Linked DNA regions of Halotia branconii CENA392. The protein of the gene in region 1 interacts with the protein of each later gene in a pairwise test. Links are inferred from orthologs where the notes say so. Each region holds a gene or a part of one and is shown on either strand. Other genes may lie near its edges. The genes, in order: QI031_RS24150 and QI031_RS11715.

Region 1 (16,050 bases):
TTAACTTGGGCGTACAGTGGGCAATTCTCGGAACTATTGCCGTAGAACAACCCCAGTTAGTACAAGAACTCTGCCAAGAATTTCCTAGCAAGATTATTATCGGCATTGATGCCCGTAATGGATTAGTGGCGACTCGTGGCTGGTTAGAAACCTCGGAAGTTTTAGCAACCCAGTTGGCCGTACAAATGCAAGAATTTGGTGCAGCCGCAATTATTTATACAGATATCCACAGAGATGGTACTCTTTCAGGACCTAATTTAGCAGCTTTGCGAGAACTCGCTGGGGCAATTTCCATCCCCGTAATTGCTTCTGGTGGAGTTAGTTCTGTTACCGATTTATTGAGTCTGTTGGCATTAGAACCACAAGGTGTCACTGGTGTAATTGTCGGTCGTGCTTTGTATACTGGTGATATTTCCCTCACCGAAGCATTGCGAGCGATTGGCCCAGGACGGATTCAAGACATTCCACCAAATCTAGATTTTTCCGCCTTTGCTTAAAGAACTGCCAAACACAGCGATACTGTGTAGTTCATTGCATAAAATTTGATTGATTAACTCCTTGAGTTTGGACTAATCTGCATTTAGCAGGAATGAAGAGAAGGCAAAAGAAAGTTACCCAGCTTTGTTAGAGGCTGAGTTAAGTGGAATCGTTAAAAAAGAAGCAGAAACTAAGCAGCAGTTAGATTAGCGTTCTTAAGTGATTCTTCGGTTTTAGGTTTTTTAGATGCGTGTTTTTTGACAGTGAGATAACGGGGACGTTGAGGTGGCTGATGCCCTTGGGCACGCCCAGGTGATAACCCTTGAGTTTTCGGGGGTTGAGCAGGAGTGCCAATAGTGGCTAAAATTAGAGGAAAGGCTTGTGCTACACGTCCTGGAGACAGTTTATCCTGAGTCGATTGCCAGGGCAAGGGGGAATCAATACAGGCAACTCTTGCGAACCAGAGTTGCCAAGTTAGCAGGGGCATCAAGTCACTCCATCGCTCTGCGGCCCGAGTAGAACTCAATTGAGGCTGTGTCCAATATAACCTCTGCTTGGCAAATCGATACCAATGCTCTAAAGCAAAGCGGCATAGGTATTTTTGCCAGAGATTCTCTAATGGAGGCATTGTCTGACCCAACCAAGCTAGCCATAAAGGTTGAAACTTCCGATTACGTCCTACTGGTTGGAGTACCTCGACGCGAATGATTTCCATTGCCCGGTTTGGGGACTGAAGGAAATGAAATCCACTCCAACGCATTACTTTCACTCGACCAACTTTCGGGTCTTCAACTTCCAGAGTTTCAGTTGCCTCTGGCCAAGTTTGGGGGTCATTGAGCTTAAACTTGTGACCATGTTTACATGGTGCGCCTCGTCCTTTATAAGTACCGGGTGTACCCCATACACATCGGTTAGATGCTAAACGCAACAATAGGTCTGCGTTAATCTCCTCCGTGGCTTGGACAAATTTGGCGTTGCCGTAGCCTCGGTCATAAGCTGCAAGTGGTCTAGTGCCTAACTCACGGGTGACAAGTTTTAGTTGGAATGCGGCTTTACTCGTTGGCGTTTCAAAGGTGGTTATCCGTTCATGTTTCAACGGTAATGCCCAACTCCCATCCGCCTCTGGTATCCACGCTAACGTACTGTAACTTTGTCCGATGCCTATGCTCCCCCCTCTATCCCCATGAAAAGTTCTTTCTTTTAGTGTCTTCGCTTCTGGTCTTGCCCAAAAGCTATGATCTCCTGCTAGAAATGGCTGTTCATCCGTCTCTACCTCCTGTACCAGTAGCTTCATCAGCAACATTTTCGGTGGACGACTATCATGTAGTGCTGCATAAATGCTCGACCATTGCCGTCGAAATACTGGGCTTTGTGACAAGCTTACAAATGATGGGATACTCGGACTTGTCAATACTGCATCCATCAATTCAAATACTGCATCTTTGGCCTTCCCCAAACTATCGTAGATACCTTGGCGGAATTTTTCTAGTTGTGTCAGGATCATCACGTCAATGATTTATTGATTACTTTCATTGACTTTACGGCAGTCAGTGTTACTGCTGACTGCTTTTCTCTAGCTTTTTAGTCCAAACTCCAGTAACTCATCAAAAGGCGATCGCGTTACCCACTTCTTCTCTTTCAGAGACGCTGACGCGAACAAAAAGTGTCCGTAATAGTACTTCGGCTACGCCCTTCTCCTGTCAAAGACGCTACGCATTAAGCGTAACTATGCCGCAGGCTTGACGACTGCGCTCAGCAACCAATGCTCAGGCTAAACTCAGGACAAGCTCAGTAACCATCGCCCCGTCGCCGTCAGGTGTCAGTAGTCAGCGATGCACTGAGTTTCGACTACTTCGGGTTTGCCCTTCGACTACGTTCAGGCTAAACTCAACTACCGCTAACCGAAGTATAGTAAGTAGCAAAAATAACTGACTACTAATAGTCTGTCAACCCAAAAATGACAGGTGGAGGCAGGCAGGGGGAGAAAAGAACTGGACTTTTTCACATTAACTTTGCAAAGTTGCTGTGACAGAGTACTAGGGATAAAATCCCAACTTGGGCAACCCTAAAGTCTCATCCCAGCCCATCATCAGGTTCAAACATTGAATTGCTTGACCTGCCTGTCCTTTAATCAGGTTATCAATTGCTGACATGACAATCACTCGGCCAGTGCGGGGGTCAACTTCTAAGCCGATATAACAAAGATTGCTGCCATTAGCCCATTTGGTTTGGGGATAAACACCGCTATCACAAATTTTGATCCAAGGACAGTTGCGGTAGAAGGCTGTATAAATTGTAATTAAGTCATCTCTGACTAATCCGGGATCGCGCAATGTGGCATATACAGTTGCCAAAATTCCCCGTACCATTGGGATCAGGTGGGGTGTAAATTGGATTGTGACTTCGTGACCTGCCAAATCACTGCAAATTTGCTCAATTTCTGGAGTATGACGGTGACGGGTAACGTTATGTGGAGTTAATGAGTTATCTGCTTCAGCTAGCAATAAGTTGACTTTCGCTTGCCGTCCGCCAGTAGATGTACCAGATTTGGCATCAACAATGGCAGTTTCTGGCACAATTAAGCCTTGCTTAAAAAGTGGCGATAGTGCTAGTAAACTGGCAGTAGGATAGCAACCAGGACAACCAACAATTTGGGCTTCGGCAATGCGATCGCGATAAAGTTCTGGTAATCCATATACTGCTGTGGCCACAGTTGAGCGATCGCTTCTCTCTACACCATACCAAGTAGTATAAGTTGCCAAATTACTAAATCGATAATCTGCACTTAAATCCAGTACTTTACATCCTTTTTCCACCAGTATTGGGGCAGTTTGACAGGCCAGACCATCTGGTAAAGAAAGAAACACCACTTCACACCGATGAGCGATCATTTCTGGCTCTACAGTTTCTATTGGCAAGTTCACTGCATGAGCCAAATGCGGGTAGAGATCCCCAAAGGATTTTCCAGCACTACTCTCACCGCCTAAATAAACTAGCTCGACTTCTGGATGTTCCATTAGTAACCGCACTAGCTGCACTCCGCCATAGCCTGACGCGCCAACAATCCCAACGGGTACGCGTCTAAAATTGCCCATGATTATGAAATCCTTATCCGCTGTTGGTTAAATTCGTTACTAGTCATCAACTTATCCACTACTAGAAGCAAGGCGTAAAAAACACTATCTCAACAAGCCAAAGTTTTAGCTCTACACTTGGGTCGCAGCAAGATTCACACTTTCACTGTCGTTGCATTGTAGTACTAAACCCCAATTTTAGCGGCAGAAATTTTGCCATGTTATCAAATCATTGCTAGTCTACTTCTCTGCCATATAAACGAGCTACAATCTAAAAGGAGAAATTGTTAAAAAAATTTACTTTTGGTAGCTGGAAATCCTCTGTGTCAAAGTCTAAGCCTACACGGCAGTCTGATACTACTCCCCTCAACAAGGAAGATTCTATTAAGTCTCCCTCGGAAAAAACCTCCACAGGAACAGATTCTCTAATCGGGGAAAACATTGATAGTGCTGCCTCTTCAACCCCAGCCTTTGAATTTGATTCGATTGATGCTGCTTTGGCTGATTTAAAAGCAGGTCGCGTCGTTGTGGTAGTAGACGACGAAAATAGAGAAAACGAAGGCGATTTAATTTGTGCTGCTCAATTTGCTACACCTGACATGATTAACTTTATGGCAGTGGAAGCACGAGGGCTAATTTGTCTAGCGATGATGGGCGATCGTTTGGATGAATTAGACTTACCATTAATGGTCAGCAACATTACAGATACTAACCAAACTGCTTTTACTGTTAGTATTGATGCCGGGCCACAATTAGGTGTGACTACAGGTATCTCAGCAGAAGACCGCGCCCGTACTATCCAAGTTGCTCTCAACCCAGGCACAAAACCGACAGACTTACGTCGTCCTGGGCATATTTTTCCCATTCGAGCCAAAGAAGGAGGCGTACTCAAACGAGCAGGACATACAGAAGCAGCTGTGGACTTAGCTCGATTGGCCGGGCTATATCCATCTGGGGTAATTTGTGAAATTCAAAACCCTGATGGTTCAATGGCGCGCTTGCAGCAGTTATTTGATTATGCAAGACATCACAATTTAAAAATTATCAGTATTGCCGATTTGATCAGTTATCGCCTCAAGCACGATCGCTTAGTGTATCGTGAGGTTGTTACTAAATTGCCTAGTCAGTTCGGTCAATTTGAAATTTACGCCTATCGTCACACATTAGATAACACTGAACATGTTGCCATTGTCAAGGGCGATCCGGCTCACTTTAAAGATGAGCCAGTGATGGTGAGGATGCATTCAGAATGTTTAACTGGTGATGCTTTAGGTTCTTTACGCTGCGACTGTCGAATGCAGTTACAAGCAGCGCTAAAAATGATTGAGACTGCCGGTCAAGGTGTAGTGGTTTACCTCCGGCAAGAAGGACGAGGCATCGGTTTAATTAACAAGTTAAAAGCCTATTCCTTGCAAGATATGGGACTAGATACAGTAGAAGCGAATGAACGCTTAGGATTTCCCGCCGATTTGCGAGATTACGGCATGGGAGCGCAAATGTTGATGGATTTGGGCGTTAAAAAGATTCGTCTGATTACTAATAACCCCCGCAAAATCGCCGGAGTCAAAGGTTATGGCTTAGAAGTAGTTGATCGCGTACCATTGTTAATTGAGTCAAATGACTACAATTCTTATTACTTAGCCACAAAAGCGAAAAAGCTGGGTCACATGCTGTTACAGACTTATCTGGTGACAGTGGCAATTAATTGGCAAGATGACCCAGAAGCAGTAACAGAACGCTATGAACGTTTAGAAAAATTGCGGCATTTAGCAAAAAACCATCATTTATTGTTGCAAGAAGAAGCGCGTCCTTTGGGTCTGGCTTTATTTGATGAGCCATCCTTAACAGTGCATTTAGGTTTTGATCAACCAAAAGTTGCTGCTTGTGATTGGTATCGCCAAAGTGGTCATCCTTACTTACAAGCAATATTCCAAATTTTGGATCATCTCGCAACTGTACCTTACATTCAGAAACTAGAATTTCTAATTTCTCCTGGTAATGATCCCTTAACTAATTTGCAAGTTCAACTAGATCGGCAGACAATACCGAAAGGTCAATTGCCTTCTTCTTTAAATGGTAGTCTGGAAACGCAGAAAATTTATAGTTTGAGTCGGGAACTGGGGTAATTGGGTTGGTTTAGAACTCCTAAATTAAGAGTTATTTTGCGTAATTCCTGATTCGGTAACATGGAAATACTTTACAGGTGAAAAGCTATGTTAGAAACTACTCTAGCTACACCAGATATTCAACTCCCTCCTACCCAAGCACAATTGCCATTCGATGACGGTATCCCGATGGAAAGCGCCAGGCATAAAGCCCAGATGGACTTGCTAATTAATGGCTTAATTCCCTGGTTGGAACAACGAGAAGATGGGTATGTAGGCGGCAATATGTTTGTCTACTACAGTTTGGCGCAGGTGCGAAACAAAGATTTTAAAGGGCCAGACTTTTTTGCTGTGCTGGGAGTCCCAAAAGGAGAACGTCGCAGTTGGGTAGTTTGGGAAGAAGAAAAAGCGCCAGATGTAGTCATTGAGTTATTGTCTGATAGTACTGCTGCCGTAGATAAGAATGAAAAAAAGCTGATTTATCAAAATCAAATGCGCGTACCTGAATATTTTTGGTATGACCCCTTTAACCCTGATAATTTCGCTGGTTTTGCGATTCAGCAAAGCGAATATCAACCAATTGCAGCAAATACTCAAAATCAGTTAGTCAGTAAATCTTTAGGGTTAGCATTGCAGCTTTGGCAAGGAAATTATCAAGGTATTGATGCAACTTGGTTACGCTGGGCTAACTTGAGAGGGGAAGTATTACCCACGCCTGAAGAAAAACAAAACCAGCGTGCCGAACAAGAACGCCAGCGCGCTGAGCAAGAACGCCAGCGCGCCGAACAAGAACGCCAGCGCGCAGATCAGGCAGAGTCACAATTACTACAAACTGCCCGTAATTTACTTAAGACTGGGATGACAGTAGAACAAGTAACTAAGTTGACAGGTTTGTCTGCATCTGCAATAGAAAAATAGGCGTTGCTGATTAATGGGATGAATTTTGTTTCGCGCATAGACGCGGTAGCGGCTACTCTTACGAGAACGCCTAATACCGTTTCACTTTAAAGTTGATACATTTTGGCAAGCAGGGGAAGCAGGGGAGGCAGAGGAGGCAGGGGAAGCAGAGGAGGCAGGGGGCAGGGGAAGCAGAGGAGGCAGGGGGCAGGGGGAGTAAGAAAAGTAATTTGTATCAATAATTTCGTGAAATGGTATTAGGCGTTCTCGCGGGGTAGGTGCAAAGGTGCAAAAAATCTAGGTTTACTATTGGTGAACAAGCTCAATTCATCCCGCATTTATACAACGCCGAAAAATAAATAGTAGAGATGCAGTACGGCGCGTCTCTATTATTTATTGGCTCTATATACGGGATTTAGCTGACGAAAAGTATCTAATAAAGTCAAGAATTTATCAAAATCAAAACTTATAGGGTCAACTTTTTGACCAGAACGGTCTACTGCTTTGTGGGTGGTGATGCGATCGCTTGGTACTTGACTTTGAGCAATTAACCATGCTAAAGAATAATACTGCGCCTCTGTATAACCACTATGGATTTGTTGGTTCTCTCCACGACCATCTAGCGGCGTTTCTAAAGAAACATGGTAGGCAAAGTTATTTACAGACGATGGTAAATCAGGATTAGTCTTGACTGTTTCCGCCCCCTCAATACCATCAAACACTGAGTTAGCAGCGCCAAAAGCTCGTTTGTCTGGAGGGACTAAGTAAACAACCGTCCCATCTAATTTGATTAAGGCGTGGTAACTTGCTTGCACATTTTCATCTTCATGAGGTATTTGAAAAAAGTTAACAGCACTAGAGGCAGAATAACCAGTTTCATGAAGAACAACAATCGGTTGATTGTTGAGAGTTACACCATTAACGTCTTTGGCGTACCTTTCACCATAATTACTGGGGTTTACTGAGGCAATTTCATACCGTGGTCTATACTGTACAAAAGCTTGGGTCGTTTTGTACCTGACAGCAGCTTTATTCGTCTTAAGTTGAGATTTGGGCAAATCTGGAGATTTTTCGGCTTGATTTTTTGCTGATTGTAATTTTACTTGGGGATATTCACTCCCGGCTGTAGTAATCTCTTGATTTGATGGCGTTATTGTATTACTTTGTGATTGGGATATTTTTCCAACTAAAATTGCCACGCTTAAAGCAGTAAACATTAGAGAAATTAGTAGCACCCTAGTCGCCCAGTCTCTAAACCGCATTTTTCTCAGTATTTGGGGTAACAGCTAAAAATAATTAGATTATTTTAATAATAGTCAAAAATAGCCTTAAAATGCTCCTTTAAAATGCTGAAATATTAGGCATTCTTTTTCAATCTTTATCTTTCTACAGAGCTATTTAAATAATATGTTTGTTTTTCTATAATGAGGCATTTTGTCAATATCAATAGAGCGAAAAAAAAGACATAGATAGGGAGAGGTCGTAAGGTATAAAAAAACTCCATCCAAAAGGGGATGAAGTTTTTGGGCATGGGGAATCAGGCACTTGTACTGAGTTTAGCCTGAGCATCTCGGCTACGCTCGATGGAGCCGCAGCCGTTGGCGCAGCCTCTCGTAGAGAAGGGCGTAGTCGAAGTATGGGGTATGGGAAAAATTTACCAATGCCCTATAAAATACAAAGATTAGAAGCGATCGCTTGTCCAATCCTCCGTGATGAACCAGTGACAATTGCTACTTCTTTTACTAAAGCTGCCATAGATTTATGCCCTTTTGTGTTTAGAGATATTAGGAGTCAAAAGCTTTATGTATTTTGACTCCTTGAATTTTTTACCGATGACTCGTAGAGGGAACTTTGCCATCACGATGAGAATCTAATTTCTGAGTTTGGCGACGGGGGCGCAAGCGATCGCGGATTCGTCCCACCACAATGTATAAAATAGGTACGATAAACAAACTCAAAAATGTAGAAACAATCATCCCACCAGCGACGGCTGTACCCAGAGATGCTCTACTAGCTGCACCAGCGCCTTCGGCTGTAACCAATGGTAAAATCCCCAAAATAAAAGAAAGGGAAGTCATGAGAATTGGTCGCAGACGTTCTTGTGCCGCTTTTACTGCTGCTGTGGTCAAAGAAAGACCTTGTTCTTGCAATTGGTTAGCAAATTCTACGATCAAAATGGCATTTTTACTTGCCAGACCGATCAGCATTACCAAACCAACCTGACAAAATACATCGTTGGCTAAACCCCGCAGAGATTGTGCCAACAGCGCCCCTAAAATAGCTAGAGGAACTGAGAGCATAATAATTACCGGATCAACGTAGTTCTCATATTGAGCAGCCAGTACCAAGAAGACAAAGACAAGTCCCAAGCCAAAAATTAAAGGAGCTTGACCTCCAGATTGTTTTTCTTCAGCAGTAATTCCCGACCATTCGTAACCCATAGTTGCTGGTAAAACCTGACTTGCCACTTGCTCCATTGCTGAAGTCGCTTGTCCAGAACTATAGCCAGGAGCAGCAGAGCCGCTAATTTCAATCGAACGGAACAAGTTGTAATGATTGATCGTTTGCGCTCCGGTTGCAGGAGTAACTTTCACAAGATTATTTAGAGAAATCATCTGATCGTTGACAGAACGAACGTACAATTTGCCAATATCATCAGGGTTAGAGCGAAACTGAGCGTCTGCTTGGACATACACCCGATAAGTCCGTTGCAGGAAATTAAAATCATTGACATACCGCGAACCCAAGTAACTTTGGAGGGTATTAAAGATATCATCTACATCAACTTGCAGAGCTTTAGCTTGGTTGCGATCTACTTCAATCAACATCTTGGGTGTGTTGGCATTGAAAGTGCTAAACACAGCTTGTAAACCCGGTGTTTGATTACCGCGTTCCATTAACTGACCCATGACTTGCAGCATAGTACCTAAGCCGCTGTTCCCGTCTCTGTCTTGTAGTTGAAATTGAAAACCACCAAAACTGCCTAAACCCTGAATAGCGGGGGGGTTAACTGGGAAAATTTTCGCTTCGGGAATTGCTGATAATACTCCTGTCAACTTGCCCATAATTCCCTGTGCTGAATGCTCTTCTCCACTGCGCTCTCCCCAAGGTTTGAGAGTTGTGAAAATAGCACCACTATTGGCAGAGTTGCCACTAAAACCAAAGCCACCAATAGCAAAAGTTCCTGTGACTTCTGGTAACTTGAGAATTTCTTTTTCTACCTGAGCCATGACTTTGCTAGTGTAATTGAGGGATACACCTTCTGGCCCTTGAATAATGGTGATGAAATAACCTTGGTCTTCATCAGGAATAAATGCCGTGGGTACACGAGTGTAAACCCAAGCAGTCAGTCCCAAGGAAAGAATAAATAGCAAAACAACGATCGCAGCCATGCGAGATAAGCGGTTTAAGGTTCGCTCATACCCCCGACGCATCCAATCTAAAAACCGATTAACTCGCTCAAAAATCCAACCTAACCAGCCACGGGGTCTTTGTCCTGGACGCAGCAATAAAGCAGATAAAGCAGGCGTGAGGGTAATGGCCAAAAAGGTAGAAATAGCAATCGAAAAGGCGATCGTTAAGGCAAATTGTTTATATATCTGTCCTGTAGAGCCGGGAAAGAAGGCGACGGGGACAAATACCGCCATCAGTACCAAAGAAGTGGCAATTACTGCCCCTAATAGTTCCCGCATCGATTCAGAAGCCGCCCGTCGGGGTGACATATTTTCTTCTTCAATTAAGCGAGAGATATTTTCAACTACGATAATTGCGTCATCTACCACCAACCCCGTTGCTAAGGTCAACCCGAACATGGTCAAGGTATTAATAGAAAATCCAAAAATTTTGATAAAAGCGAAAGTCCCAATCAATGCCAGGGGAATTACAATCACGGGAATTATTGTAGTCCGCCAGTCTTGTAAGAAGATAAATATGACTAAGACTACAAGAGCGATCGCTTCTAACAATGTCTTAATAACTTCTTCTAAAGAGGCTTCTACAAATAATGTTGTATCAAATGCTACCTGATATCTCATTCCTGGTGGGAAGCGTGGCGATAGTTGCGCCATCTCTGCCTTTACTGCCTTAGCAACTTCTAAAGCGTTACTTCCCGGAGTGGGAAATATCCCTATACCCACACCTTCATTGCCTCTAAATCTCAAAAAAGTATTATAGTTCTCTGCTCCTAACTCTGCTCTGCCCACATCTTTCAATTTGACTAATGTGCCATCTGCACCTGTCTTGACTACCATGTCTGCAAATTCTTTAGTATCAGTAAGTCTACTGACTGCTTGCAGATCTATTTGGTACATTTGTCCTGGCACTGATGGTTGCTGACCAATTTGCCCAGCACCTACCTGGAGGTTTTGTTCATTAACTGCATCAATTACATCCTCAGCAGTAAGATCACGACTAGCAAGACGGTTTGGGTCGAGCCATAAGCGCATAGCATAACGACGTTCACCAAAAATCCGCGCTTCACTCACGCCGTCAATTCTCTTCAGTGCATCTACGATGTAAAGATCGGCATAGTTGCTTAAAAATACATTGTCATACTCTTTGTTTTCTGAGTACAGTCCCATCGCTAAAAGGATGTTGTTAGACTGCTTACTAACAGTGACTCCAGTTCGCTGTACTGCTTCTGGCAATTGCGGCTCGGCAAGAGACACACGATTTTGCACATCTACCGCAGCGATATCTTTGTCTCGCGATGCATCAAATGTAACTGTGATCGTACTGCTACCATTATTACTACTGCTCGAAGTCATGTATTTCATGCCTTCAACGCCGTTAATTTGGCGTTCTAAGATAGTAGTTACCGTATTTTCTACGACTTCAGCACTGGCTCCAACATAATTAGCAGTCACGTTGATTTGAGTTGGGCTGATTTCTGGATAACGGTCAGTAGGTAATGTTGGAATACTAATTGCCCCAACTAACAAAATGATTAGGGAGCAGACACTTGTAAATACAGGTCGCCTAATAAAAAAGTCAGCAAACATAAAAATAGGGAATGGGAAATGGGGAATAAGGCATGGGGCATAGGGCATGGGGCATAGGACATCAAAAGATTTTTCCTATGTCCCTAGTCCCTAGTCCCTAACCCCTAGCCCCTGTTACTAAGATTCAGGAACAATGGGAATGCCATCCTTAAGATTCAAGAGTCCTGAGATGACAATTTTGTCTTCTGGCTTTAATCCTTCAAGAACTTGATAATTATTATTTCTGATATCACCTAATTTCACTGGCTTTTGCCGAGCTACAAGTTGAGAAACTCCCTTGGGAGATTTTTCTGTTTGTGCTACATAGACAAAAGTTTCTCCAGCAACGCGAGAGACTGCTGTAGTTGGAATCAAGACTCCAGAGCGTTGATTCCAAATCACTCTAGCTCGCACTAATTGATCTGCTCGCAGCTGACCCTGTGAATTGTTAAAAAGTGCTTTGATTAATATCGATTGAGTATTATTGCTGGCAAGCGGTGAAATGAAAAATACTCTACTATTGCCTATGGTTTTACCTTGTGTATTCATCAGTTCCACAGGCATTCCCTTACGCAGTTGTGATCCTCGCTCCAGTGGCACAGATATTTTGACTTCTAAAGGTTGGTTTTGAGTGATGCTAACTAGCTGGGTGGAAGTATTAACGAAATCACCTATTTTCACTGGGATATCGCCAACCGTACCTGCAAAAGGAGCAGTAACTCTGTAGTACTGAAGTTGAACTTCTTGCTCTTCGGTATTTGCTTGAGCTTGTTGCAAGTCTCTTTGCGCCTGTAAAATGGTGGCTTGTTGGGCTTGAATCTTAGAATTAATTGCACCAAGATTAGCCTTAGCTGTGGCCAAGCGATTGGCATATTGATCTTTAGTCTGTCGAGATACGGCTCCTTGTTGGGCTAAATTCTCATATCTTTCGTAGTCTTGCTGATTTAATTGCAAATCAGCAACGTTGGATAATCGTTCCGCTTCTAATGATTTAAGAGTAGCGCGGGCATTTTCCAACTGCGCTCTAGCTGCTTGAGCCGCAGCATCGATACTACTGACTGCTGCTTTTTGCTGCCTAGGATCTACTTGAATAACTGCTGCTCCTGCTGCAACTGGATCTCCTGATCTCACAAATATTTGGGTGACTTGACCTTGGATTCTCGGCTGGAGCGTTACCGAACGACGAGACTCAAGGCTGGCAATAAAATCTGTACTATCTTCTATTGTGCCAACTTGCACTGGAGATACCTTCACTCTGACTCCTGGAGGTTGAGCATTAGTGGTTGAAGGTTGTTGATTTGCAGAAGAGAGTAAATGCCAAATTACAGCTGTTCCACCCCCTATCAGTAGTATAAAGGCTAACAATAACCGAAGCCACCGCCGTTTTTTGGGAGGTGGCTCATAAGAGGTTTGTGGAAGATTTTCTCCAAAATCAGTTTGAGGCTCAGGGGATGTCATGGCTTACAGAGAACCTAAAAACAAATTAACAAATTAAATAGAACTGCATCAGGATTTCGGCTGTTAAAGTGGTAGAAAATTACTGATTTAGCATCAGGTCTGGCAACGAGTTTGATAATTACTACCTAACTATACAGCCTGAGAGATTTTGCATAATCTACCCAAAGGTCAATGATATATACTCTACCTCTATCAATGGTGAAGTTATAATTAATTTATTTAGTGGTCATAGTTATAAAAATGACTGTTAACGGCATCTCTTCTATAGTTGTTATGTAGTCAATATTGGCTCCAGACAAATTTTATGGATAATGAATAACTTCAATAGAACTACTATGACAAGGTTATTTAGATCGAAAGCTTCTCTTAGTACCAATTCTCTATAAACTTGCACTTAATCAATACTTTCGCCATTTTTGTGTAGGTTGGGTTGAGGCACGAAACCCAACCTACGAATCAAAGCTTTTTTCACTTTGGCGAAGGTATTGTTAATCATATAGCAATCTGATTTGATTAATAAACATATTTGCGTAGGGAGGGAACAGGAAAAAAGGGAATGAGAGCATCCCACTTTTTTGAACGTCATTGCGAACGTAACGAAGTGGAGTGAAGCAATCGCAAAATCTCTGACTAAAAACAAGTCAATGCGATTGCTTCGTCGTTCCTCCTCGCAATGACACTTATTCTATTGTTGTCAAATAAAAACTGGGATGCACCCAAAGGGAATTAGGGGTGTACTGAGTTTTTTCTCCAAATCAAATAGGAGTCTTATATCTTTTTCTTTGTTTGGTACTCTTGGTACTCGTGGCGTTCTTGATGAAGTAGTCCGGTTTTGATCTTTTGCATCTGCCATTAACTTCTGACTACAAATCTTTAAATCTAAGTTAAAGACAAACTTGCCATAATCAACGTTTAGTTTTCTGGAATATCCGCCGCTGAGGCTTATTTTCCCTGGTTCTTCGTAAGGGTAATACTTCCGCTTCACTACTCTCGCGGGCTACGCGAATTAGCAACCCAGCAGCTACCAAACTGGCAATCATAGAATTACCACCATAACTAAACATAGGTAAGGGTAAACCTGTAGTTGGCAGCGAACCTGTGGCCACACCAATATGCAGTAATGATTGTCCTACCATTAAAATTGTCACACCGATCGCGACTAATCGATTCACTGGGTTCTTTGCCTTGAGTGCCACGATTAATCCTAAAGTGGCAAATAAAGCTAAAAGTATCAATAACGCCATACTGCCAACAAATCCAAATTCTTCCGCGAAGACGGCAAAAATAAAGTCAGTGTCTTGAATTGGTAAATAAAACAGCTTTTGTTGAGAAAGTCCATATCCAGCCCCCCAGGTTTTACCAGAACCTACCGCTAGTAAACTTTGTACTAGCTGGTAGCCATCACCTGTAGCATCCGCCCAAGGATTAAGGAACGACATCACTCGTTTGCGTTGGTACTCTTTAATACTAATACTGAGTGTTGCTAATACTATGCCACCGAGGGCTGTTCCTCCCAAATATTTGTAAGGTAGTCCTGCCGCTAAAGCAATGAGCCAAATAGTCATACCGCAAAGTGCTGTTGTACTTAAGTTAGGCTGAGCGATAATACCTAACAGTACTAAACAAAATATACCCAGCCAAGTGAAGCGAACTCGCCAAGTCAGTCGTTCCCACTGTCCAAATAGTCGCGCACTTTGCAATACCAAAAAGGGTTTAATCAATTCTGAAGGTTGAATTGGCACTGGCCCGATGGCTATCCAACGCGCAGCGTCAAAAGCTTTTTTACCTAATCCTGGAATCAAGGTTACGAAAATTAATATCAAAAACAGGGCTAAAAACCAATGAGATACCCTCAAAATTTTCCGTAAGGGGAGATTAACAATAATGTTGAATCCGATTAAAGAAACTAAAACCCACAAGATTTGACGCTTAAAGTAATACAGTCCATCACCTTGACGTGCATCAGCGACAGCATAGGATGCTGAAAACAGCATAATCAACCCGACGAACAGCCAAATTAACGTTAACCAGCGCAGTAACCGCGCTTCTAACGCCCAGCTAGAGACAGAGTTATCAAAAATTGGAATCAGGCGGCGTAGATTCACGATTTAGTACGAGTAATAAAGTTAGGAGTAAGAAATAAAACTCATAATTTATAACTTATAACTCATAACTTGTAACTCATAATATGCGATCGCGTGATGAATTTAATTACGCTACGTGGGTCAGTTGTCAAGTTAGTTGACAACTGACAAAACTCTATTGACCAGGTCTGAGTCTCTCCCGCCACGAAGGTTGTGATGATGAATCAGAACTCTTATTTTGAGCAGATGAAGAACTCCGAGATCTCGAAGGCGATTTTGATTCCACTCGTCTAGTTCTGCTACTCCCAGAAGTAGATTCACTAGAACTTGATGTTCTTCTACGATAACGTCGCCGTCTTCTAGGTGACTCTGAAGAGGTATCGTTGTTTTGTTGGTAACGTCTTCTACTTCTTCTACTTCTGGATGAACCGTTATCATCGGAATTATGAGAATTTGCCTCACTATCTTCGTCTGAAGAAAGGGAGCGATTGAGGATTTTTTTGGGCTTGACAGGTTTGGCCTTAATGCTGCCTTTGCGACCTTCTAACTTTGGTCTTTTAGGGAACTTTTCTACAGGTATTCCCTCTACTGCTTTTTCCATAAATTCATTCCAGGTGTAAGCAGCACTACCACTACTTCCCCAAGTGGGACGGTTGTCATCGTTACCTAGCCAAACTCCTGTGACTAGTTGAGGAATATAGCCAATAAACCATAAATCGCGGGCTTCATCTGATGTGCCAGTCTTGCCGGCTACAGGTCGATTACCTAATTGGGCGGCAGCACCAGTACCATTTTCTACAACGTTGCGTAACATCCAAGTCGTGATCTCAGCACTAACAGGGTCAAGCACTCGCTTGGCTTGAAAATTCTTTGACCAAATTACCTCACCTTGGCGATTCAGGATACGGCGAATGCCATGAGGTTCTGTGTGTAATCCCTGAGTGGCAAAACTACCGTAAGCACTGGTTAATTCTAG
Region 2 (16,127 bases), 2.8 Mb from region 1 along the record:
GGTTTCTTTGAGCAAAATAAGATAACGGCCCTGTAGCAGCGCTTTCGACTCGGTTTGGCCCCCGGAAAGCATACGGCATACTCACACCATCTGTTCCTACCATTACTGCTAAGTTATCAGTGACTAGCCAATGAAAATTCAGGTCACTGATAATCCAGTTATCGGTAGGAAATTCGTAGCCAAGTAAAACGTCATTTCGAGAAACGCGATCGCGTGTAACATTGTTATTGTCAAATCTAGGGCTAGTGCTACCTTTACCAACTAGCAAACCTGTAAACAAATAACTACGGGGACTAAATTGACTGGTTAAATACAGTTGGGTTAAGGATATGACATTAGCATTTGTACCCCCATCGTCTGTATCTTTAATGCCATCTCTAGGATTGACATCGCCACGATTGCCAGTTCGTTCTTGCACACCAACTATCACTAGTCCGTTAAGTTTAGTTGTGGCTGAGAATTGATTGGCTGCAATTTCGGCAGTACGGGTTTCTAAACTATCGACTCGACCCCGCAAAGTCTTTAATTCAGCAGCAAACTCTGTTTGTAATCTTTGTAAAGTTGCTAAATCTGCACGGGTAACTAAATCACTTGTACCTGTAGCGATTAATTCATTGACTCGATCTAAACAAGCATTGACACCTGCGGCAAATTCGTACCTAGTTAAAGAACGATTACCACGATATTTCTCGTCTGGATAACCTGCAATGCAGCCGTAGCGTTCTACCAAAGACTGGATTGCTTGAAATGCCCAGTCGGTGGGTTGTACATCTTTCAATTGTGAAACCGATGTGACTTGTGCCATCGGTTCAGTATTTTCTAATGAAAACTGATCTGCATTAGCACTCTGATTAGCTTCAGTTTCTCTGTAATCCTGCGCTATCGCTTTTTGTGCTACTCCGTTGAATCCTGCAACTAGTAGCCATGCAAACATCCAGATTTTGCCACTATTACGCCTAGTCAGTTTAGTTTTCAACTTTTTACACTCTACTCCCACACTTCAGCAAGAGTGTATTCAGAATTATTGAGTGATGACATGGGGAAATTTACCGAGTTTATACCAAACTAAACTGAAAAACTTCTAGGCAACATTTCAAAGCGCGAGTATAAAAGAAAAGCAATAAGCACAAATCTAGCTACTTAATTTACTGAGAATAATATGGCACATCGATCGCGCAAGCTGAAGGCAAAATCTTCTAAACCAAATCAGCCTCATGCAGATGCAACTCCAGACATTCCCCCAAAACCTCTAGAAAAGAAACAGCAAGGCAGTTGGTTGTCATCAACTTTAGCGATCGCAATTTTATCTAGTAGTGTTGGGTTAGTTATAGCTTTTACCTGGATTAGTATTGTTCTCATCTGGAATCCCGAACAAGCAAGCTGGGTGAATAAATTTTTACCCGCTTGGGCAAAACTTCCTTTGAGTAGTAACGAACCTCCCCAAACTCTCCCTCAAATTCAAAGCCAGTTGAGTCAACAAAAACGCGTTGCTGGGGAAACCATACCTTTAAACGAGGGAGACAATTCGTTTTTATTGCCAGTTTTTCAGCAGATTCCTTATTGTCAGTCTGATTGTCAAGAAGTTGTGGAACTAAGGGTTTATCAGCTTTCACAAGATTTAGAGTTCCAATCACAGCCAGAAAAATATTATCGTCTAGCGACTCAATTCCCGATAACTGGGTTAGAAGAATCTTTGGAGGATAGTACAGCAGAACGCCAAGATACCAATACTGTCCTACCTTTAAGTGAAGTGAAACGCTTTGAAAAGGATGCGCCATCACCAGGAGTTTGGTTTTATGTACGCGGTCAGCGTCAAGAAAAAACGAATGCCATCGCCTACGGTTACATTGTGTACTACAATCCAGCCCGCACTAACTTACAACAAATGTTGACTTGGAAAAGTCCCGGCGGACAATTACCCAAATGGCAAGAAGTAACTGGTGGTGGTGCAAAAGAATTAGTCATCGATCAAACCGTAGGTTTAGAACCACAGTTAAGCGTCTACCAAGTCAAATCTGTGAAGTTATATCTCAACCCCATTCAATTAGAAGCAATTGACCTCAATCCCCCAGCATTGAAAGATTCTGCATTCCAAAATGCTTTATTAATTGCCCGTAGTGGATTGTGGACACCAGCTTTTGAGTGGTTAAAATTTATTCAAAAACAACACAAAAAAACTTTACCAGCAACAGCAAAAGCCCAAATTGATTTGATTCGCTTACATTCTCAACTGACTAAAACCCAAGCAGCAAAAATTTGGGCAAGTCCTAGTCAACAGGTACTAGCAGAGTTAATTGATGGTCGCTGGGGAAAAGCTTTAAAAGTATTTGAAGCATCACCGCAGAATGTACAGGAAGTTGCCATTTTACTCAAAGCAGATCAAGGTCGGTTATGGAATCGCACGGTTGCAGCCTTGCAGGTTAACCCAGATAGACCAGAAGTAATTGCTTGGGGGGCATTAATTTTAGCAGTTCAGCAAGGGGAAGAACGTGCTAACTCCTGGTTAAAAACACAACCAAAAATTAGCACAGCTACCCTTACTTATATTCAAGGTTTGTTAAAACGACTGAATGCAGATGCTGTATAAACTTGACTTTCTCCTAACTACTTAATGCTTTGAAAAACCGTTGCAAACTTTTAAATATGTTGGGCTTTTTGGCAGGTGTAGCATCTGTTGTTGTTTGGGCTTGTCCCTTAGAGAGAATCAAATCCAACTCATCGCCGGATGGTTTTTGAGGTAATTCGGCAATTTTTTGATAGTTACCGTTAGTTTCTGTCCATATTTCCCACTGTCTGGGGTAGCAGCGTAGTATGGCTGTTTGATCATCTACAGGACGCAGATAATAGCAGGATTCAATCGTACTAATGAAACGCTGGCGGGTTTGCCTAGCTGTATAACCAATACCGACAATTCCAGCATCTTCAAGACGGGGATTTAACATTACCAAAGGGCGATCGCCTATGGCTTCACATAGCTTTTCAATCTGAGGAACTTCTACGGAAGTGGGGTTAATGAATAAAAAAATTTCGTCTTCTGGCTGAATTTTAGACTGTAAAGAAGCAGCTCTACTTGTACCAATATCCAAAATTTTAAATGGCGCATCTGCCCAATCGCGCCGGGCTAAGGCAGCACTACCAGCATCAGCAAAGAAAACTTTCAGGCGAGACTCGTATTCTGCGAACAGTGGTAGAAAATCTTCTGCTACTACCAAGGGTTTAAGTTCAGGGAATACGTACTCAACTTGTAAGCGAGTATAGCCATCTGCAAGGGCAGCTTGGGTGGCTAACCGTGACTGGGCGATCGCATCTTCAAGACTGTTGGGAAGTTCACTCATAGTCTGTATGTAGCTTTAGCATCTATAATCCTATTGTTTCAGCAATGAGTATTCCAAATTCATAGAGTGCGATCGCGAATTTACGCTAAAACAAAAGTTACTTGCAAAACACATAGTTTCATTGATTCTCACCTACTTACTTAACCAAACCCATTATTTATTACCTTTGTGATCTGCAAATGACCGTATTTATTGCATCCAATTGTTAGTTTATTCTTTTTTATAGGTAGAGTAATACCTATAAGAAAAAGGTTTGGTTAACGACCAAACCTAGATAATTGCTGTGCTTAACAACGTACTACATTAATGTAGACTTACTTTTTTCATAGTTCATCTTCCTTTGGTATATATATAAATATTTTGAATAATTATAAAATTTACTTAATTGAAAAATTGGTTCTCTACTAAAAATACTTATAAGACTCCTATTTGATTTTTGAACACGATTCAGTACATATCTATCCCTTCTTAACTGTTCCCTACCTACACAAATAAATTTGGGAATCAAACCGGACTACTATAGTATTTACCATATATTTTTTGATCTAAAAAACTATTATCTGTTTGTCTCTCTATTCGGCATATACAAATATATTCAATTTTGCTATTAGGTGTTCTCGTAAGAGTAGCTGCTAATACGTCTATGCAATCTTTGCAGTAGCTTACGGCAAAGCGCTTTGCGTCTAGCTTCATCACTCGTCTAATCTAATTTAGTGCATTTTCATACAAAATTGGCATCAGACTTCACTATAGTCTATGTTTCATCAATACTAGTGCTTTTAAAAAAGAAGACCCTGGCTTTTTACCAGGGTACATACACGTTTTTCAGGCATTAACAAATTGAATTATAATTACACCTAAGATATATCTCCCCTACCTACCGAAGGATAAAATACAAAATAATTCATAGTGTGTGTAGCAATTTTCACATATGGGAATAAATATATTTTTAAGGCTCTAAATCACGCTGTTGTTAATATCATTAAATTATTTTTTTAATGAAAGAGGCTTGGATTTTCACCAAGCCTATATATACCAAGAGTTTACCATTTATAAAAAATTTAATCCCAACTATTTCTTTCATTCATCTATCGGGAGTATTATTCACACATTTTTAAAACCTGATACAGAGCTACTTAGATTATTTCATAAATAATATTTAGCTATTATAAAATATTCAATATTCAATACTTCTCAGATTAAATTATATTAACTTTAATGATGAACTATATAATAGCATTTTGTTATTTTTTATTTTGATACTTATGAAAAGAATTTTCCATAAAATATTACAGTCTAAAAAAGACTTGGTTTGCCACCAAGTCTTAAGTAGAAGTAGAATCTATCAAAACAATTTAGCGATTTTAAGTTAAGTTTTTCATCCTCCTATTGGAGGATACAAAAGATATGTAATGGAATACTACTTAGTTAGACATGAAAAAGGTTTAGCGGAATGCTAAACCTCCATAGAAAGCAGTTATTCGACACACCAGAATTAATTTAGTTCTACTTTTAACTTAAGTCATCTTCCTAGAGAACGTGTCCAACTAGTCTGTAATATGATAAGGCATAAATTTAATAAATTATATAGATATTTCAAATTCAATTATAATAAAATTTTCAATATATTATACTCAAAAATTCTGTTTTGGTAGGCAAATTGGCTATTTTTTTTGCTAACTGCAACTATCTCTAGGATTCCTATTTTACTTTTGAGTAAGATTGTAGAAAAACATTGATGTTACTAAAGTAACAGTCTAATTAAAAATTTAAAATTCCTCCAAACCCAGTCTGACAAAGCGTTCAATGATCAGATCGGTTTCTATAATCAACTTCTCCTGAGAATGAGGTTCAAGTGGCTGAATTGGCTGTTGGACTTTAGTAACAGGAATTGAAGAAAAAGAAGGTGAGTGCGATGCCTTATCTTTCAAAGATGCTACTGCGAACGACGAACGCGCTAATGATGAGGATTGAAATTTGGGCTTTAGTTGTGTAACTTGTGCAAATGCATCAAGTCCGAACACCGTCCCAGCAACTGCATACATAGTGGGTTTAGCAAAGTATTGAGCGCCTAAATATCCCAGCGCTATTGCTGATGTTACTGCGGTGATGCTTGCAAGAATAATTTGCTGTTGTTTCAATTGCTTATCCTTAATTCTGATAATTATTGGCAACTAAGTGTATATTTATTTACGGATAAACTTTTTGGATTACTGTCTTGGTTGTAAATAATATTCCTAATCGAGTAGTCCAAGCTTATAAGATAGCAACTTGCTACTGTTAAATATACCGCGCATCATAACCTACAAAAATTGTACTGGTTATATTAAGTCAGGACTTACGCAAGCCCAAGTTGTCATTGCGACCGAAACGAAGTATAGGGAAGCAATCGCAGGATTTTTGCGATTACGTCGCTATCGCTCGTAATGACGAAATTGCGTTAGTTTTGCGTAAGTCCTATAAGTAAGTAAATTAGGACTGACGCAAAATTAAGGAAAAACGTAGACCGAAGGGCTGGCCGCAGGCAACCACAAAGAACACATAGACGCTTTTATGAAAAAAAGTTTGAATTTAGCAAAGAAAGCCGCAGGCAACCACAAAGAACACATAGACGCTTTTATGAAAAAAAGTTTGAATTTAGCAAAGAAAAAGGATGTGATACTGTACCCTTTAGAGGTAATATTTACTATTCTTTACAAAAGATTTTGAAATATATCGCTCAAAATCTACAACATGGAAGCATCTTTTGAAATCACCCTACAGATGGTGATCGCTGTTTTTGCAGGTATTAGCGCCCAAGTACTAGCGGCGTATTTTCGTGTACCTAGCATTGTCTTGTTATTGTTAGTCGGCATTTTGCTTGGTTCTGATGGTATTGGGTTGCTGCACCCCAATTTGCTAGGTATGGGACTGGAAGTGATTGTTGCTTTAGCGACGGCAATCATTTTATTTGAGGGCGGACTTAATTTAGATCTGCGAGAGTTGGGTAGAGTTTCAGTTAGTCTGCAATTGCTTGTAACTCTAGGAACGCTAATTACACTGCTTGGCGGTAGTATGGCTGCTCACTGGCTAGGAGAATTTCCGTGGAACATAGCTTTCCTTTACGCTTCTATAGTTGTGGTGACAGGGCCAACTGTTGTTAGTCCTTTACTCAAACAAATCAATGTAGATCGACAAGTAGCAACTCTTTTGGAAGGCGAAGGAGTTTTAATCGACCCTGTAGGAGCTATTCTGGCATTTGTTGTGCTTGACACGATCGTAAATGGTGATGCTGACCCCATCAATGCCATCATTGGTCTAATTATGCGTTTGGGTATTGGCTCGGCTATTGGCGGTGTCGGCGGCTACTTGATGAGCTTGATTTTTAAACGAGCTAATTTTTTGTCATTCGAGCTAAAAAACTTGGTGGTTTTAGCGATACTTTGGGGTCTGTTTTCTTTGGCGCAGACTATCCGCAGTGAATCGGGTGTCATGACAACAGTAGTTGCAGGAGCAGTGTTTGCCAATTCTTCGGTTCCAGAAGAACGCCTATTGCGTAGTTTTAAAGGTCAGCTGACAATTCTCAGCGTTTCTGTTCTATTTATTCTGCTAGCAGCTGATTTATCGATCGCTAGTGTGTTTGCTTTGGGTTGGGGTAGTTTATTTACTGTTTTGGCATTGATGTTTGTCGTTCGCCCGATCAACATCCTTTTGTGTACTTGGAATAGTGACCTGAACTGGCGACAAAAATTGTTTTTGAGCTGGATTGCCCCTAGGGGAATTGTTTCGGCTTCTGTTGCTTCTTTGTTCGCAATTTTGCTGACTCAGCGTGGTATTAATGGTGGTGATGCCATTAAAGCTTTAGTTTTTCTCACAATTATTCTGACAGTTGTCTGTCAAGGGCTAACCGCTGGCTGGGTTGCTAACTGGCTGCGAATCACTTCTAAGGAAGCAACTGGAGCAGTAATTGTGGGTTGTAATCCCTTAAGTCTTTTGATTGCCCGCTTTTTTCAAGAACGAGAAGAAACAATAGTGATAATTGATACTGACCCGGAACGGTGTGAACAAGCAGAAGCTCAAAATCTCCGGGTCATTGCCAGCAGTGCGCTAGATGTTACGGTTTTGGAAGAAGCGGGATTAGATTCTATTGGCACTTTTTTAGCTATGACCAATAATGGCGAGGTGAATTTTGTCTTGGCTCAACGAGCTGCTGAGGAGTTCAGTCCACCGCGCGTTTTGGCAGTTTTCCCGCGTGATCCACAAGCGAATCCGAACTCAAACAATAAGGTTCACCAAGCTTTTGCAACAGATGTAACAATTAAGACTTGGAATGAATATCTGAATGATGGGCGAGTGAAGTTAGGAACAACGACGTTGAGTGAACCAGAACTTTCTCAACAACAGGGTCGGATTCAAGAAAAAATTCAGGCTGGAGAGTTGATACCTTTGCTGGTAGAACGAAAAGAACGCCTCCAGGTAATACCAGTCAACCAAAAGTGGGAAGCAGGCGATCGCATTATCTACTTATTGCATGATCCCAGGCCTAATCTATTAAAACGTCTATCTGGTGGCAACCAATCTACTCGTTTAGCTCTAGAAAAGTTACCAGAGGTTGAAGAAGTACCGCTAGATAAATTATCTGAACTTTTTACCAGCGATACTCCTGGTAGTTGAACTAGTACAGCACAGCGCAAATAAACAGACCATTAAAAATCGATATAAGCCTATAAAATAACGTGAGTTCGACGGTTGAAAAAACCCCGCTTTCATTTCTCTTTCCCCGCCTTGTACCAAGTGGCGTGATTTTTCTCCCCTGCTCCCTGCTCCTTGCTCTCCTGCTTTTTCACGGATTCTAAATTCGTGAACAAAAGTGCTTGTTACCACAATTGCCTAATTTGGCTGAATCAACATTTCTGTAAACATACTACACTTGTATTACCATCCTGTCTATAAATTTAAGGAGAAAAATCATGCATACTATCGCTCGTACCCCAACCACCGAAATGGAAGTTACCAGTATTCGCTTAGAGCGAGAACTTAAAGATAAACTCAAAGAGATAGCTGGCAATCAAGGGTATCAAGCCTTGATCAGAGATATCCTTTGGAATTATGTCCAGCAAAAGTCAGGTGAGTGGAAACCCAGATTTTCACAAGCAGATATTCGAGCTAGTATAGCGGCCACAGCTCAGCAAGAAGAACGTTGTGTACTTACAGGTCAACTAATTCCACCTCAACAACCTATGTTGTTAGGATTAACGAAGAATGGCGATATGGTTCCTCTCAGCGTCGAGAGTTTGCGTGCATAGCCCTTAATTACAGTGAATGCAGCTCAGTTGCCTTCATAAGTAACAGGCTGCATTCATCATATTGAGCTTTATCAATGCTCTAATTTTGAATACCACTTATAAAACTTATATAGGACTCCTATTTGATTAAGGAACACGATTCAGTACATATCTATCCCTTCTTAACTGTTCCCTACCTACACAAATAAATTCACCGAATCAAACCGGATTGCTATAGCTTAACCCCATGTGCGACTTTTTCAAAACTCTTATTTCGTAAGCATTCCAGAAATGAGCGATTTAGATAAAGACTAAACATTAATCCCCAAAATAGTTAATATGACTAGGTTTTAGTCTTTTACGAAATATTAAGTCACACATCGCGTTAGGTTATATAGAGAATAGGAACTCAACAAAAATATCAAGCACTTATGGGTACTAAGCCCTAATGGATAAATCGTCTAAATTTTATGTATTTCTACTGGTACGATATTTAACCATTAATTCAAATGAATAAAAAAATGGCTGACATCCGGAGAGCAAATGCTAAAATTAATACTTGTGCCAGGATCAACTACAGTATTAATACGGTATTTGTTTTCATCTTGTCGCCTCAATTCTAGAAGATTTACGGTTTATGTATACTTACAGACAGGATATCCTAGGTCAAAGTTAATCAACCAAGTCTATAGAAATTGTCTGCATTTAAGCCTGATCAAGCATTTTGATGTATTTAAAGCATTTTAATACGTATGCAAAAAACTATTTAATATACCAGTATATTGGTGATTTTTAGAGAAAAAGGCTACAACAGCTAAAAGAAAGTTTTAATAAAAAATTTTTAATTTATCAAGTGGGGCAACACCACTAAAACAGAAGAATATGTCAAGAAATTGGGTGCAAAAAAATGGGGTCATTATCTAAGAGTGTGCCAGCAATGAAAAAGCGTTTATCACTGCCGTCACCGTGTCCAAATGACCTAGAGCAACTACAATCACACTCGGTCAAGCTGATGCAGCATCAGGAAGAACTAGCCCACCAGTTGACACAAAGAATTAATCACATTATTGCCAGTAGTCCAGCCACGGCGATAATGCTGCAAGAGATTGCTCAATTGTTAGGAATTGCTTTCAAAGTGGATTGCTGCTGCTTAATTACGGTGACAAATGAAACGTCAAGCGAAGTTGCTAATGCGAATTGGTGTTCTGATGAATACTTAGAGATGCCGCACTCCAGCGAAATGTTCTCTATGGAACGGTTGCTGATGGACTTACCAGTAGTCCAATGTGCCGCTGAAACGTTGACCATAGAAGACATCTCGACAATTCAAAATAGTTTGGTAGTTGGATGTCAATACTTACCACTACCAATCAAAGCAGTTTTGGCAATTCCGGCTCGATTTGGAAACAAAAACAATGGTGTAATTAGTCTGATCAAATTCCAACCCTATGATTGGAGTGAGTCAGAAAAACAATTATTAAAATCGGTAGAGTCTTCTTGTGCGATCGCTTTTTCTCAGGTAGCACAAGCACAGTTAATTGCCAGTCAACAGCAGTATCTGCAAAAGACTAACCAACACCAAAACTTGATCAAGCAATTAACCATACTAAGTCGTACTAACTTGGAGTTAAATCAGATGCTCCAGTTAGCAATCGCTTCTACTGCCGAATCTCTCCAGGCAGATCGAGGCTTGCTCATCCTGCTTAAATATACAGATCCATTATTTAGATTTCAACAAAAAAAACAAATTCCTAATGCCAAAGCTACCGTTGTTGGTGAATGGAAGCGGGAATCGCCAACTCTTTACCTTGATAAAATAAACACATTAGAGCAGTCATTTTCTGTTTTAAGTTGTGATTTATGCCAACGTGCCTTTACAGAAGCGGGTAAGCCAGTCATCATCGACTATACAGATTTTCAGGATACATCAACAGTTGCCCGGTTGTTTGCAGTTGAGGTGTTACCTGCGGTGCTGTTAGTGCCACTAGAAAACCAAGGCAAGATTTTAGGATTTTTGGTGTTACAGCAAGCAACAGCTCGCAGTTGGCAACTAGCAGAATTAAATCTTGTGGAAATGGTCTGCGCTCAAGTCAGTAATGCCATAATTCAGTCACAGACATTGCGACAAGTACAGACTCTAGTAGATGATCGTACCGCGAAGCTCAAAAGTAGTCTGGAACTCCAGGGAAAATTACACGAAAGAACACGGCAATATGTTGAGCAGCTGCGAGAACTCAACGAACTCAAAGATGAATTTCTCAGCAACATGAGCGATCGCTTGCGCTATCCTCTAACAAATATGCTGATGTCAATCAAAAATCTACGTCTGCCGGGAATAGCTCCAGAGCGTCAGGTAAGATACTTGGATATTTTAGAGCAAGAATGTACTAAAGAAATTAACTTAATTAATGATTTGTTGACACTCCAAAAATTAGAGTCTCACCAAGAACCGCCACAATTTGAAACTATTAATTTAAATTCTAAAATTCAGGGATTGGGAATATCTTTTGAGAAAAAGCTGGTAGATAAAGGATTAAGTATAACCGTAGATTTACCAGAGGAACCGTTAAATTTACAAACCGAACTAGATAGTTTTGACCGCATCCTCCAAGAACTGTTAACTAATGCTTGTAAATACTCAGAGCGTGAGACTACTGTCCACTTGCAAGCTTTTCACCGAGTTGAGCAACAAATCGATCAAGTTATTATTAAGGTAACTAACATAGGGCGTGGCATATCTGAAGAAGAAGCGACCTATATTTTTGATCGGTTCCGTCGCGGTAAAGGTCGCTGGACACCGGGTACTGGCTTAGGACTGGCTTTAGTTAAGTCTTTGGTACAGCATCTAAATGGGGAAATCACAGTAGAGAGTGTGGCAATCTTAGATTCTCAACTCAGCGAAATTTGTTTTACCCTAACCCTGCCGCAATTTTCTGACGAAAGCAAACCATATTCTGAAAGTGACTGAACAACACAACACCATAGATGATTTTGAACTCATCGCCCCTGGTGAGGATACAAGCTTAGAAGATTCTTTGACTGCTAACGTGGGTGATTTGCCAGTTGTAGGAGTCCAAATTGAGAAAATAGCAGAACGACAGCGGCAAATCACTGCTAATGTGCAAATTCCCCACTCTATTGAGCAAACCTGGAAGGTGCTGACAGATTACGAAGCCTTAGTTGATTTCATACCTAGCCTTGCTAAAAGTCGCTTGCTTGAACATCCTAATGGTGGCATTCGACTTGAACAAATAGGCTCTCAGCGCCTACTGAATTTCAACTTTCATGCCCGTGTAGTTTTAGATTTAGAAGAATGTTTCCCCAAAGCAATTAATTTCCAGATGGTAGAGGGAGATTTTAAAGGTTTTTCTGGTAGCTGGTGTCTAGAGCCTTATTCTTTTAGTGAATATGTAGGAACAAATCTTTATTATACCATCCAAGTTTGGCCCAAACGGACTATGCCAGTGGGTATTATTGAACGTCGCCTCAGTAATGATTTGCGGTTAAACCTTTTAGCTGTTTACCAACGTGTGCAACAGTTAGCTAATCAAAATTTCTAGAAAAGCAAGTGTTTAATCAAAATCTAAGTCTCGTTGTTGAAATACCAGAGTTAGATTTTTCTTTACTTAAAATACCCCCAGGGGAATTCGAATCCCCGTTACCTCCGTGAAAGGGAGGTGTCCTAGGCCTCTAGACGATGGGGGCATAAGACTCAGACCTTTTATAAATTAACGAATTTTCTGCTTGATGTCAACAAATTCTGTGAAGAAAGTTTAGGAAGCAGCTAAACTGATGGTATTAACAGGCGATCGCCGATCAATACTTAAATAATTTCAATGCTAGAAATGAGCAGATAGTAGGTCGATGTCAATAATTATCGTTGGGATAAAGCAGGGGGAAGCACTTCGGCTACGCGGTATTTGAGCCTTATTTACTTTTATTCACATAGTTTGATTTTATTTCACCGACTTACTTATTAGAAACTTTCAGCAAAGAAATTATCCAAATTTCTCAGATAATACATTTCTCTTTCTCCCTGCTTTGACAACGATGGTATATCTTTTTAGTTGGAAATCTTTGATTATGGAGTAGGAGCAGTCGGCTGTGGGTTTATTGTTTGGCTTGGTGGAATCTGTTCGATTGGAATCAATGCTTCCATCACCGACTTAACAATTGGTGCAGCGACAGTAGAACCATAAGCATTTTCTCCTTTTGGTTCATCTGCCAATGCCAACACTACATAACGAGGGGATTCCACTGGTAAAATTGCCACAAAACTAGTAATTCTAGCACCCTTAATATAACCACCAGAAGGACTAGCTTTTTGGGCTGTGCCAGTTTTACCTCCAATGCGATATCCCGAAATTTGCGCTGATTTGCCACTACCTTCAGAAACAACAGTTTCCATCATTTCTACTACTTTTTGAGTGATCGCACGAGAAAAAATTTGACGTGGTGCGGGGCGAGAAGGTGAGTAATGCATCTGCCCTTTACTATCGATTAATCCTTGAACTACATGGGGTGTGACTAGTTTGCCACCATTAGCTAAGGCTCCGTGCAGTTGCACCAACTGTAGTGGTGTTAAAGAAAAGCCTTGCCCAAAGGAGCTAGTTGCTGGTTCAATTGGTGAGGCAATAAATTCTTCTTGAGTTTTGAGACGACCGCTAACTTCAAAAGGTAAATCTGTATCGACTTTTTGTCCTAATCCCAGGCGTTCTAGCCAGTTATAGTAGACCGAAGGACGCAATCGCTGGATAATTTGTACCATGCCAATATTGCTAGAAGTTTGCAAAATTTGAGCAATGTTAATTCGTCGATAACCGTTGACTACAGCATTTTTGATGACTCGGTCAGCGACTTTGATAGTACCGCGATCATCAAATACATCATCTGCTTTAATGACACCATTTTCGAGAGCGATCGCCACATTTAAAGGCTTGAAAGTTGATCCCGGTTCATAAAGATCCGCTACCGTCCAATTTTTAAACAATGATATATCCGCTTTTGAGTACTCATTGGGGTCATAGGTAGGCTGACACACTAAAGCCAGTAGGGAACCATCTAAGGCATCCATTACGATGACTGCGCCGCGTTTCGCGCCAAACTTCTCTAATTGTTCTTTGAGAGCAATGCGAGCAGCTCTTTGTAAACGACTATCAATAGTCAGTTGCAATTGTAAGTCATCAAAATGTAGAAATCCTTCTGGTGCATGATCCGGCATTAAAGCTCCGTTACCCGCCCGACTCAAACGCACCGTCTGCATAGAACGTTCTAATAACTTCTCTTGACTATATTCCACCCCTGCTTGACCACGACGGTCAGTGTTTACATAACCCACCACAGCAGCAGTTAAATCTTCTGTCGGATAAAATCGTGAGTATTTTTGAATTAACTCCAAGCCATTTAAACGCAATGTACTGATGCGATCGGCAGTTGCTTCTGGTAAGGCAGAAGCAAGTGTAATTCCACTTTTTTGACTTTGAAAAGTTTTTCTTAATTCAGCAGGGCTTTTGTCTAGTATTGGGGCTAGTTGCTCTGCCATTATTTCATTAGACTTCTCAAACAATTTGGGATGAGCGAACACTGTATATACAGGACGGTCAATTGCCAATACATTTTTATTCCGATCCACCATCAGGCGACGAGGCGTGAAAGGTCGCAAATTTACCATTTGTTGGTTTCGTGCTTTCTGCGTTAGCTTGAAACCTTGAACAATTTGTATTCTGTATAAATTAATGCCTAATCCCAAACCTGCGGCAATTAATATACCCCATACTATTAACACTCTGGATTTGGTATTCGGAATCTGGTCTTGGATTTTAGAGGTAGGTGTCTCTATCCCCTCTCGCCTGAAAGACTTTGGTCGCCTCGTAAATACTGACCGCCAAAAATTTCTCAATTTTGATTTGTTTGGTGACTTCTGTATTGGTTTCATCCGTTGTCTTTCATTATGACTAGTTCACCACATCTACTTTTACAAATTTGTAATCAGGACTTAAGTCCTGACTACAAACACTGCGAAATTGTTCTACTAGAGTACTAATCATTTGTCACAAATTGGAGTCATAATGATAAAAACTAAACGATCTTTGACTTTTGAATTTAGTATCCTAATGGCGAGGGAATATACTGTTGCGTTTGCGACTTTGCTGTTTTGCTAGAGGGTGTTAGATGAGAACCATCAGATGCTGGGGGCAGAAAAATTGTTCTTGCTGGAGTTGGAGACACCAATCCTGTTGTTGGTCGTTCTGCTTCCTCAGCCATTTTGTTGGTCAAAGTTGCATTGGTTGTTGTTAGTTGTCGCTCATTACGTTGTAAGTTTTGGAGTCTACGATAGTCTTGGCTCCAAAGTTCTTGCGAATACACTGTCCAACCATAAACCACTAGGGTTGCTCCTACCAAAAAAAACGCCACAACTGAGGAATAATGATGTAAGTTGTACAGTCGCAATAACCACAAAGGTACTGCTTTAGAAGTAGATACTACAGGTAGACGGTGGGAGCCAGTCTCTAGACTTTTCTGTTCTGGACTTGAATGCTCTTTGGTTGTAGAAAACGATAATTTTTTTGAAGAACGCTGTTGTTTTAAAGAGGATACTGATGAAGGTTCAGCAGCAAGTGTAGATACACTCTGTACGGCTGGACTAAGACGTGCGGAGCGTTGCTTCCCTGTAAATGCGGTGTAATCTCGTTTACGAGCAGCTGCCATAAGTTTTTTAGGATTAGAAATAACGTATTGTAGACCAATTGTCTGTTTTTTATCAGGTTAAAATTGCTTTTTGGGTGATCATGACTTAACACACCTTGAATACTTCTGATAGTTAGCTGTACCCATATTTGCACAACTTGGTGATTGCAAGGCTTGCAGTGAGTAAGCAGTCATTGGAAAAACCGAATCATTAAAGGTATTGCATCTAAGTATGGCAACCTCATACAGAAATGGCCAAGATTTGGTAAAAACTAAAATAAAAGAATTTTTGGTATGATAGCCTGATTGACCACCGACCTTGATCATCTGCATTCGGTAATTAAGTTACTTGGCTGTGGGCTTGGACATCAAAGAAAGTAAATAGTCTACTGCATAATAACTAAACTAAAAAAAATCAACCTAAAGTATTGTTTTTAAATATGTAATTGCAAGGCCTTTAAAAAAAAAGCAACAAATAGGTTATCTTATTCAACAGGCGAAATATTTTTAATGCCGCATTTGGTGAAAGAGGAGTTATGAAAACAAAAATCCTTGGTTTGGCTCTAATGTTAAGTCTGGCAGCATTTGTCGGAGCTTGCGAAAATACTAATGAACCAGCTGGAACTACTACTCCAGCACCTGGTGAACCAGCTGACACGGGGGCTACTCCTACTGTTACTGCTACACCTACTACAACACCATAGTCGTAGTATAATCACGCCCAAAATTATGTTAGTGATGGAGTCCATCACAGCATAGCTTAGGGTAAGTAATTTTGGGTGTGTCTATCGTCTACTGACTGTAATGTTGTCATTGGATAAAAGCCTTAAGTTTGCCAAAG

What was found.
Region 2: the proteins of QI031_RS24150 (region 1) and QI031_RS11715 interact in binary tests that used the Escherichia coli proteins (3 or more experiments, as listed by UniProt). The link is inferred for Halotia branconii CENA392 from one-to-one orthologs.

The regions. Positions count from the first base shown.
Region 1 is NZ_CP124543.1:5,487,719-5,503,768, forward strand. The notes cover bases 12,996-15,851. They hold QI031_RS24150 (FtsW/RodA/SpoVE family cell cycle protein), read right to left. Parts: upstream 15,096-15,851; coding sequence 13,896-15,095; downstream 12,996-13,895. Other genes in these bases: QI031_RS24155 (transglycosylase domain-containing protein), read right to left, coding at 15,250-15,851. Also shown: hisA (1-(5-phosphoribosyl)-5-[(5-phosphoribosylamino)methylideneamino]imidazole-4-carboxamide isomerase), read left to right, coding at 1-497; QI031_RS24110 (NF041680 family putative transposase), read right to left, coding at 668-1,981; argC (N-acetyl-gamma-glutamyl-phosphate reductase), read right to left, coding at 2,514-3,572; ribBA (bifunctional 3,4-dihydroxy-2-butanone-4-phosphate synthase/GTP cyclohydrolase II), read left to right, coding at 3,992-5,677; QI031_RS24125 (Uma2 family endonuclease), read left to right, coding at 5,765-6,574; QI031_RS24130 (peptidoglycan recognition protein family protein), read right to left, coding at 6,943-7,815; QI031_RS24135 (hypothetical protein), read left to right, coding at 8,214-8,366; QI031_RS24140 (efflux RND transporter permease subunit), read right to left, coding at 8,380-11,553; QI031_RS24145 (efflux RND transporter periplasmic adaptor subunit), read right to left, coding at 11,671-12,990; more of QI031_RS24155, read right to left, coding at 15,852-16,050.
Region 2 is NZ_CP124543.1:2,673,926-2,690,052, forward strand. The notes cover bases 12,104-15,036. They hold QI031_RS11715 (peptidoglycan D,D-transpeptidase FtsI family protein), read right to left. Parts: upstream 14,526-15,036; coding sequence 12,681-14,525; downstream 12,104-12,680. Other genes in these bases: QI031_RS11705 (SRPBCC family protein), read left to right, coding at 12,104-12,159; QI031_RS11720 (hypothetical protein), read right to left, coding at 14,702-15,036. Also shown: QI031_RS11670 (iron uptake porin), read right to left, coding at 1-934; QI031_RS11675 (hypothetical protein), read left to right, coding at 1,160-2,587; QI031_RS11680 (DUF1995 family protein), read right to left, coding at 2,601-3,335; QI031_RS11685 (hypothetical protein), read right to left, coding at 5,105-5,476; QI031_RS11690 (cation:proton antiporter), read left to right, coding at 6,069-7,988; QI031_RS11695 (ribbon-helix-helix domain-containing protein), read left to right, coding at 8,285-8,620; QI031_RS11700 (GAF domain-containing sensor histidine kinase), read left to right, coding at 9,537-11,567; more of QI031_RS11705, read left to right, coding at 11,560-12,103; more of QI031_RS11720, read right to left, coding at 15,037-15,307; QI031_RS11725 (hypothetical protein), read left to right, coding at 15,823-15,990. UniProt on the Escherichia coli protein: Essential cell division protein that catalyzes cross-linking of the peptidoglycan cell wall at the division septum. Required for localization of FtsN.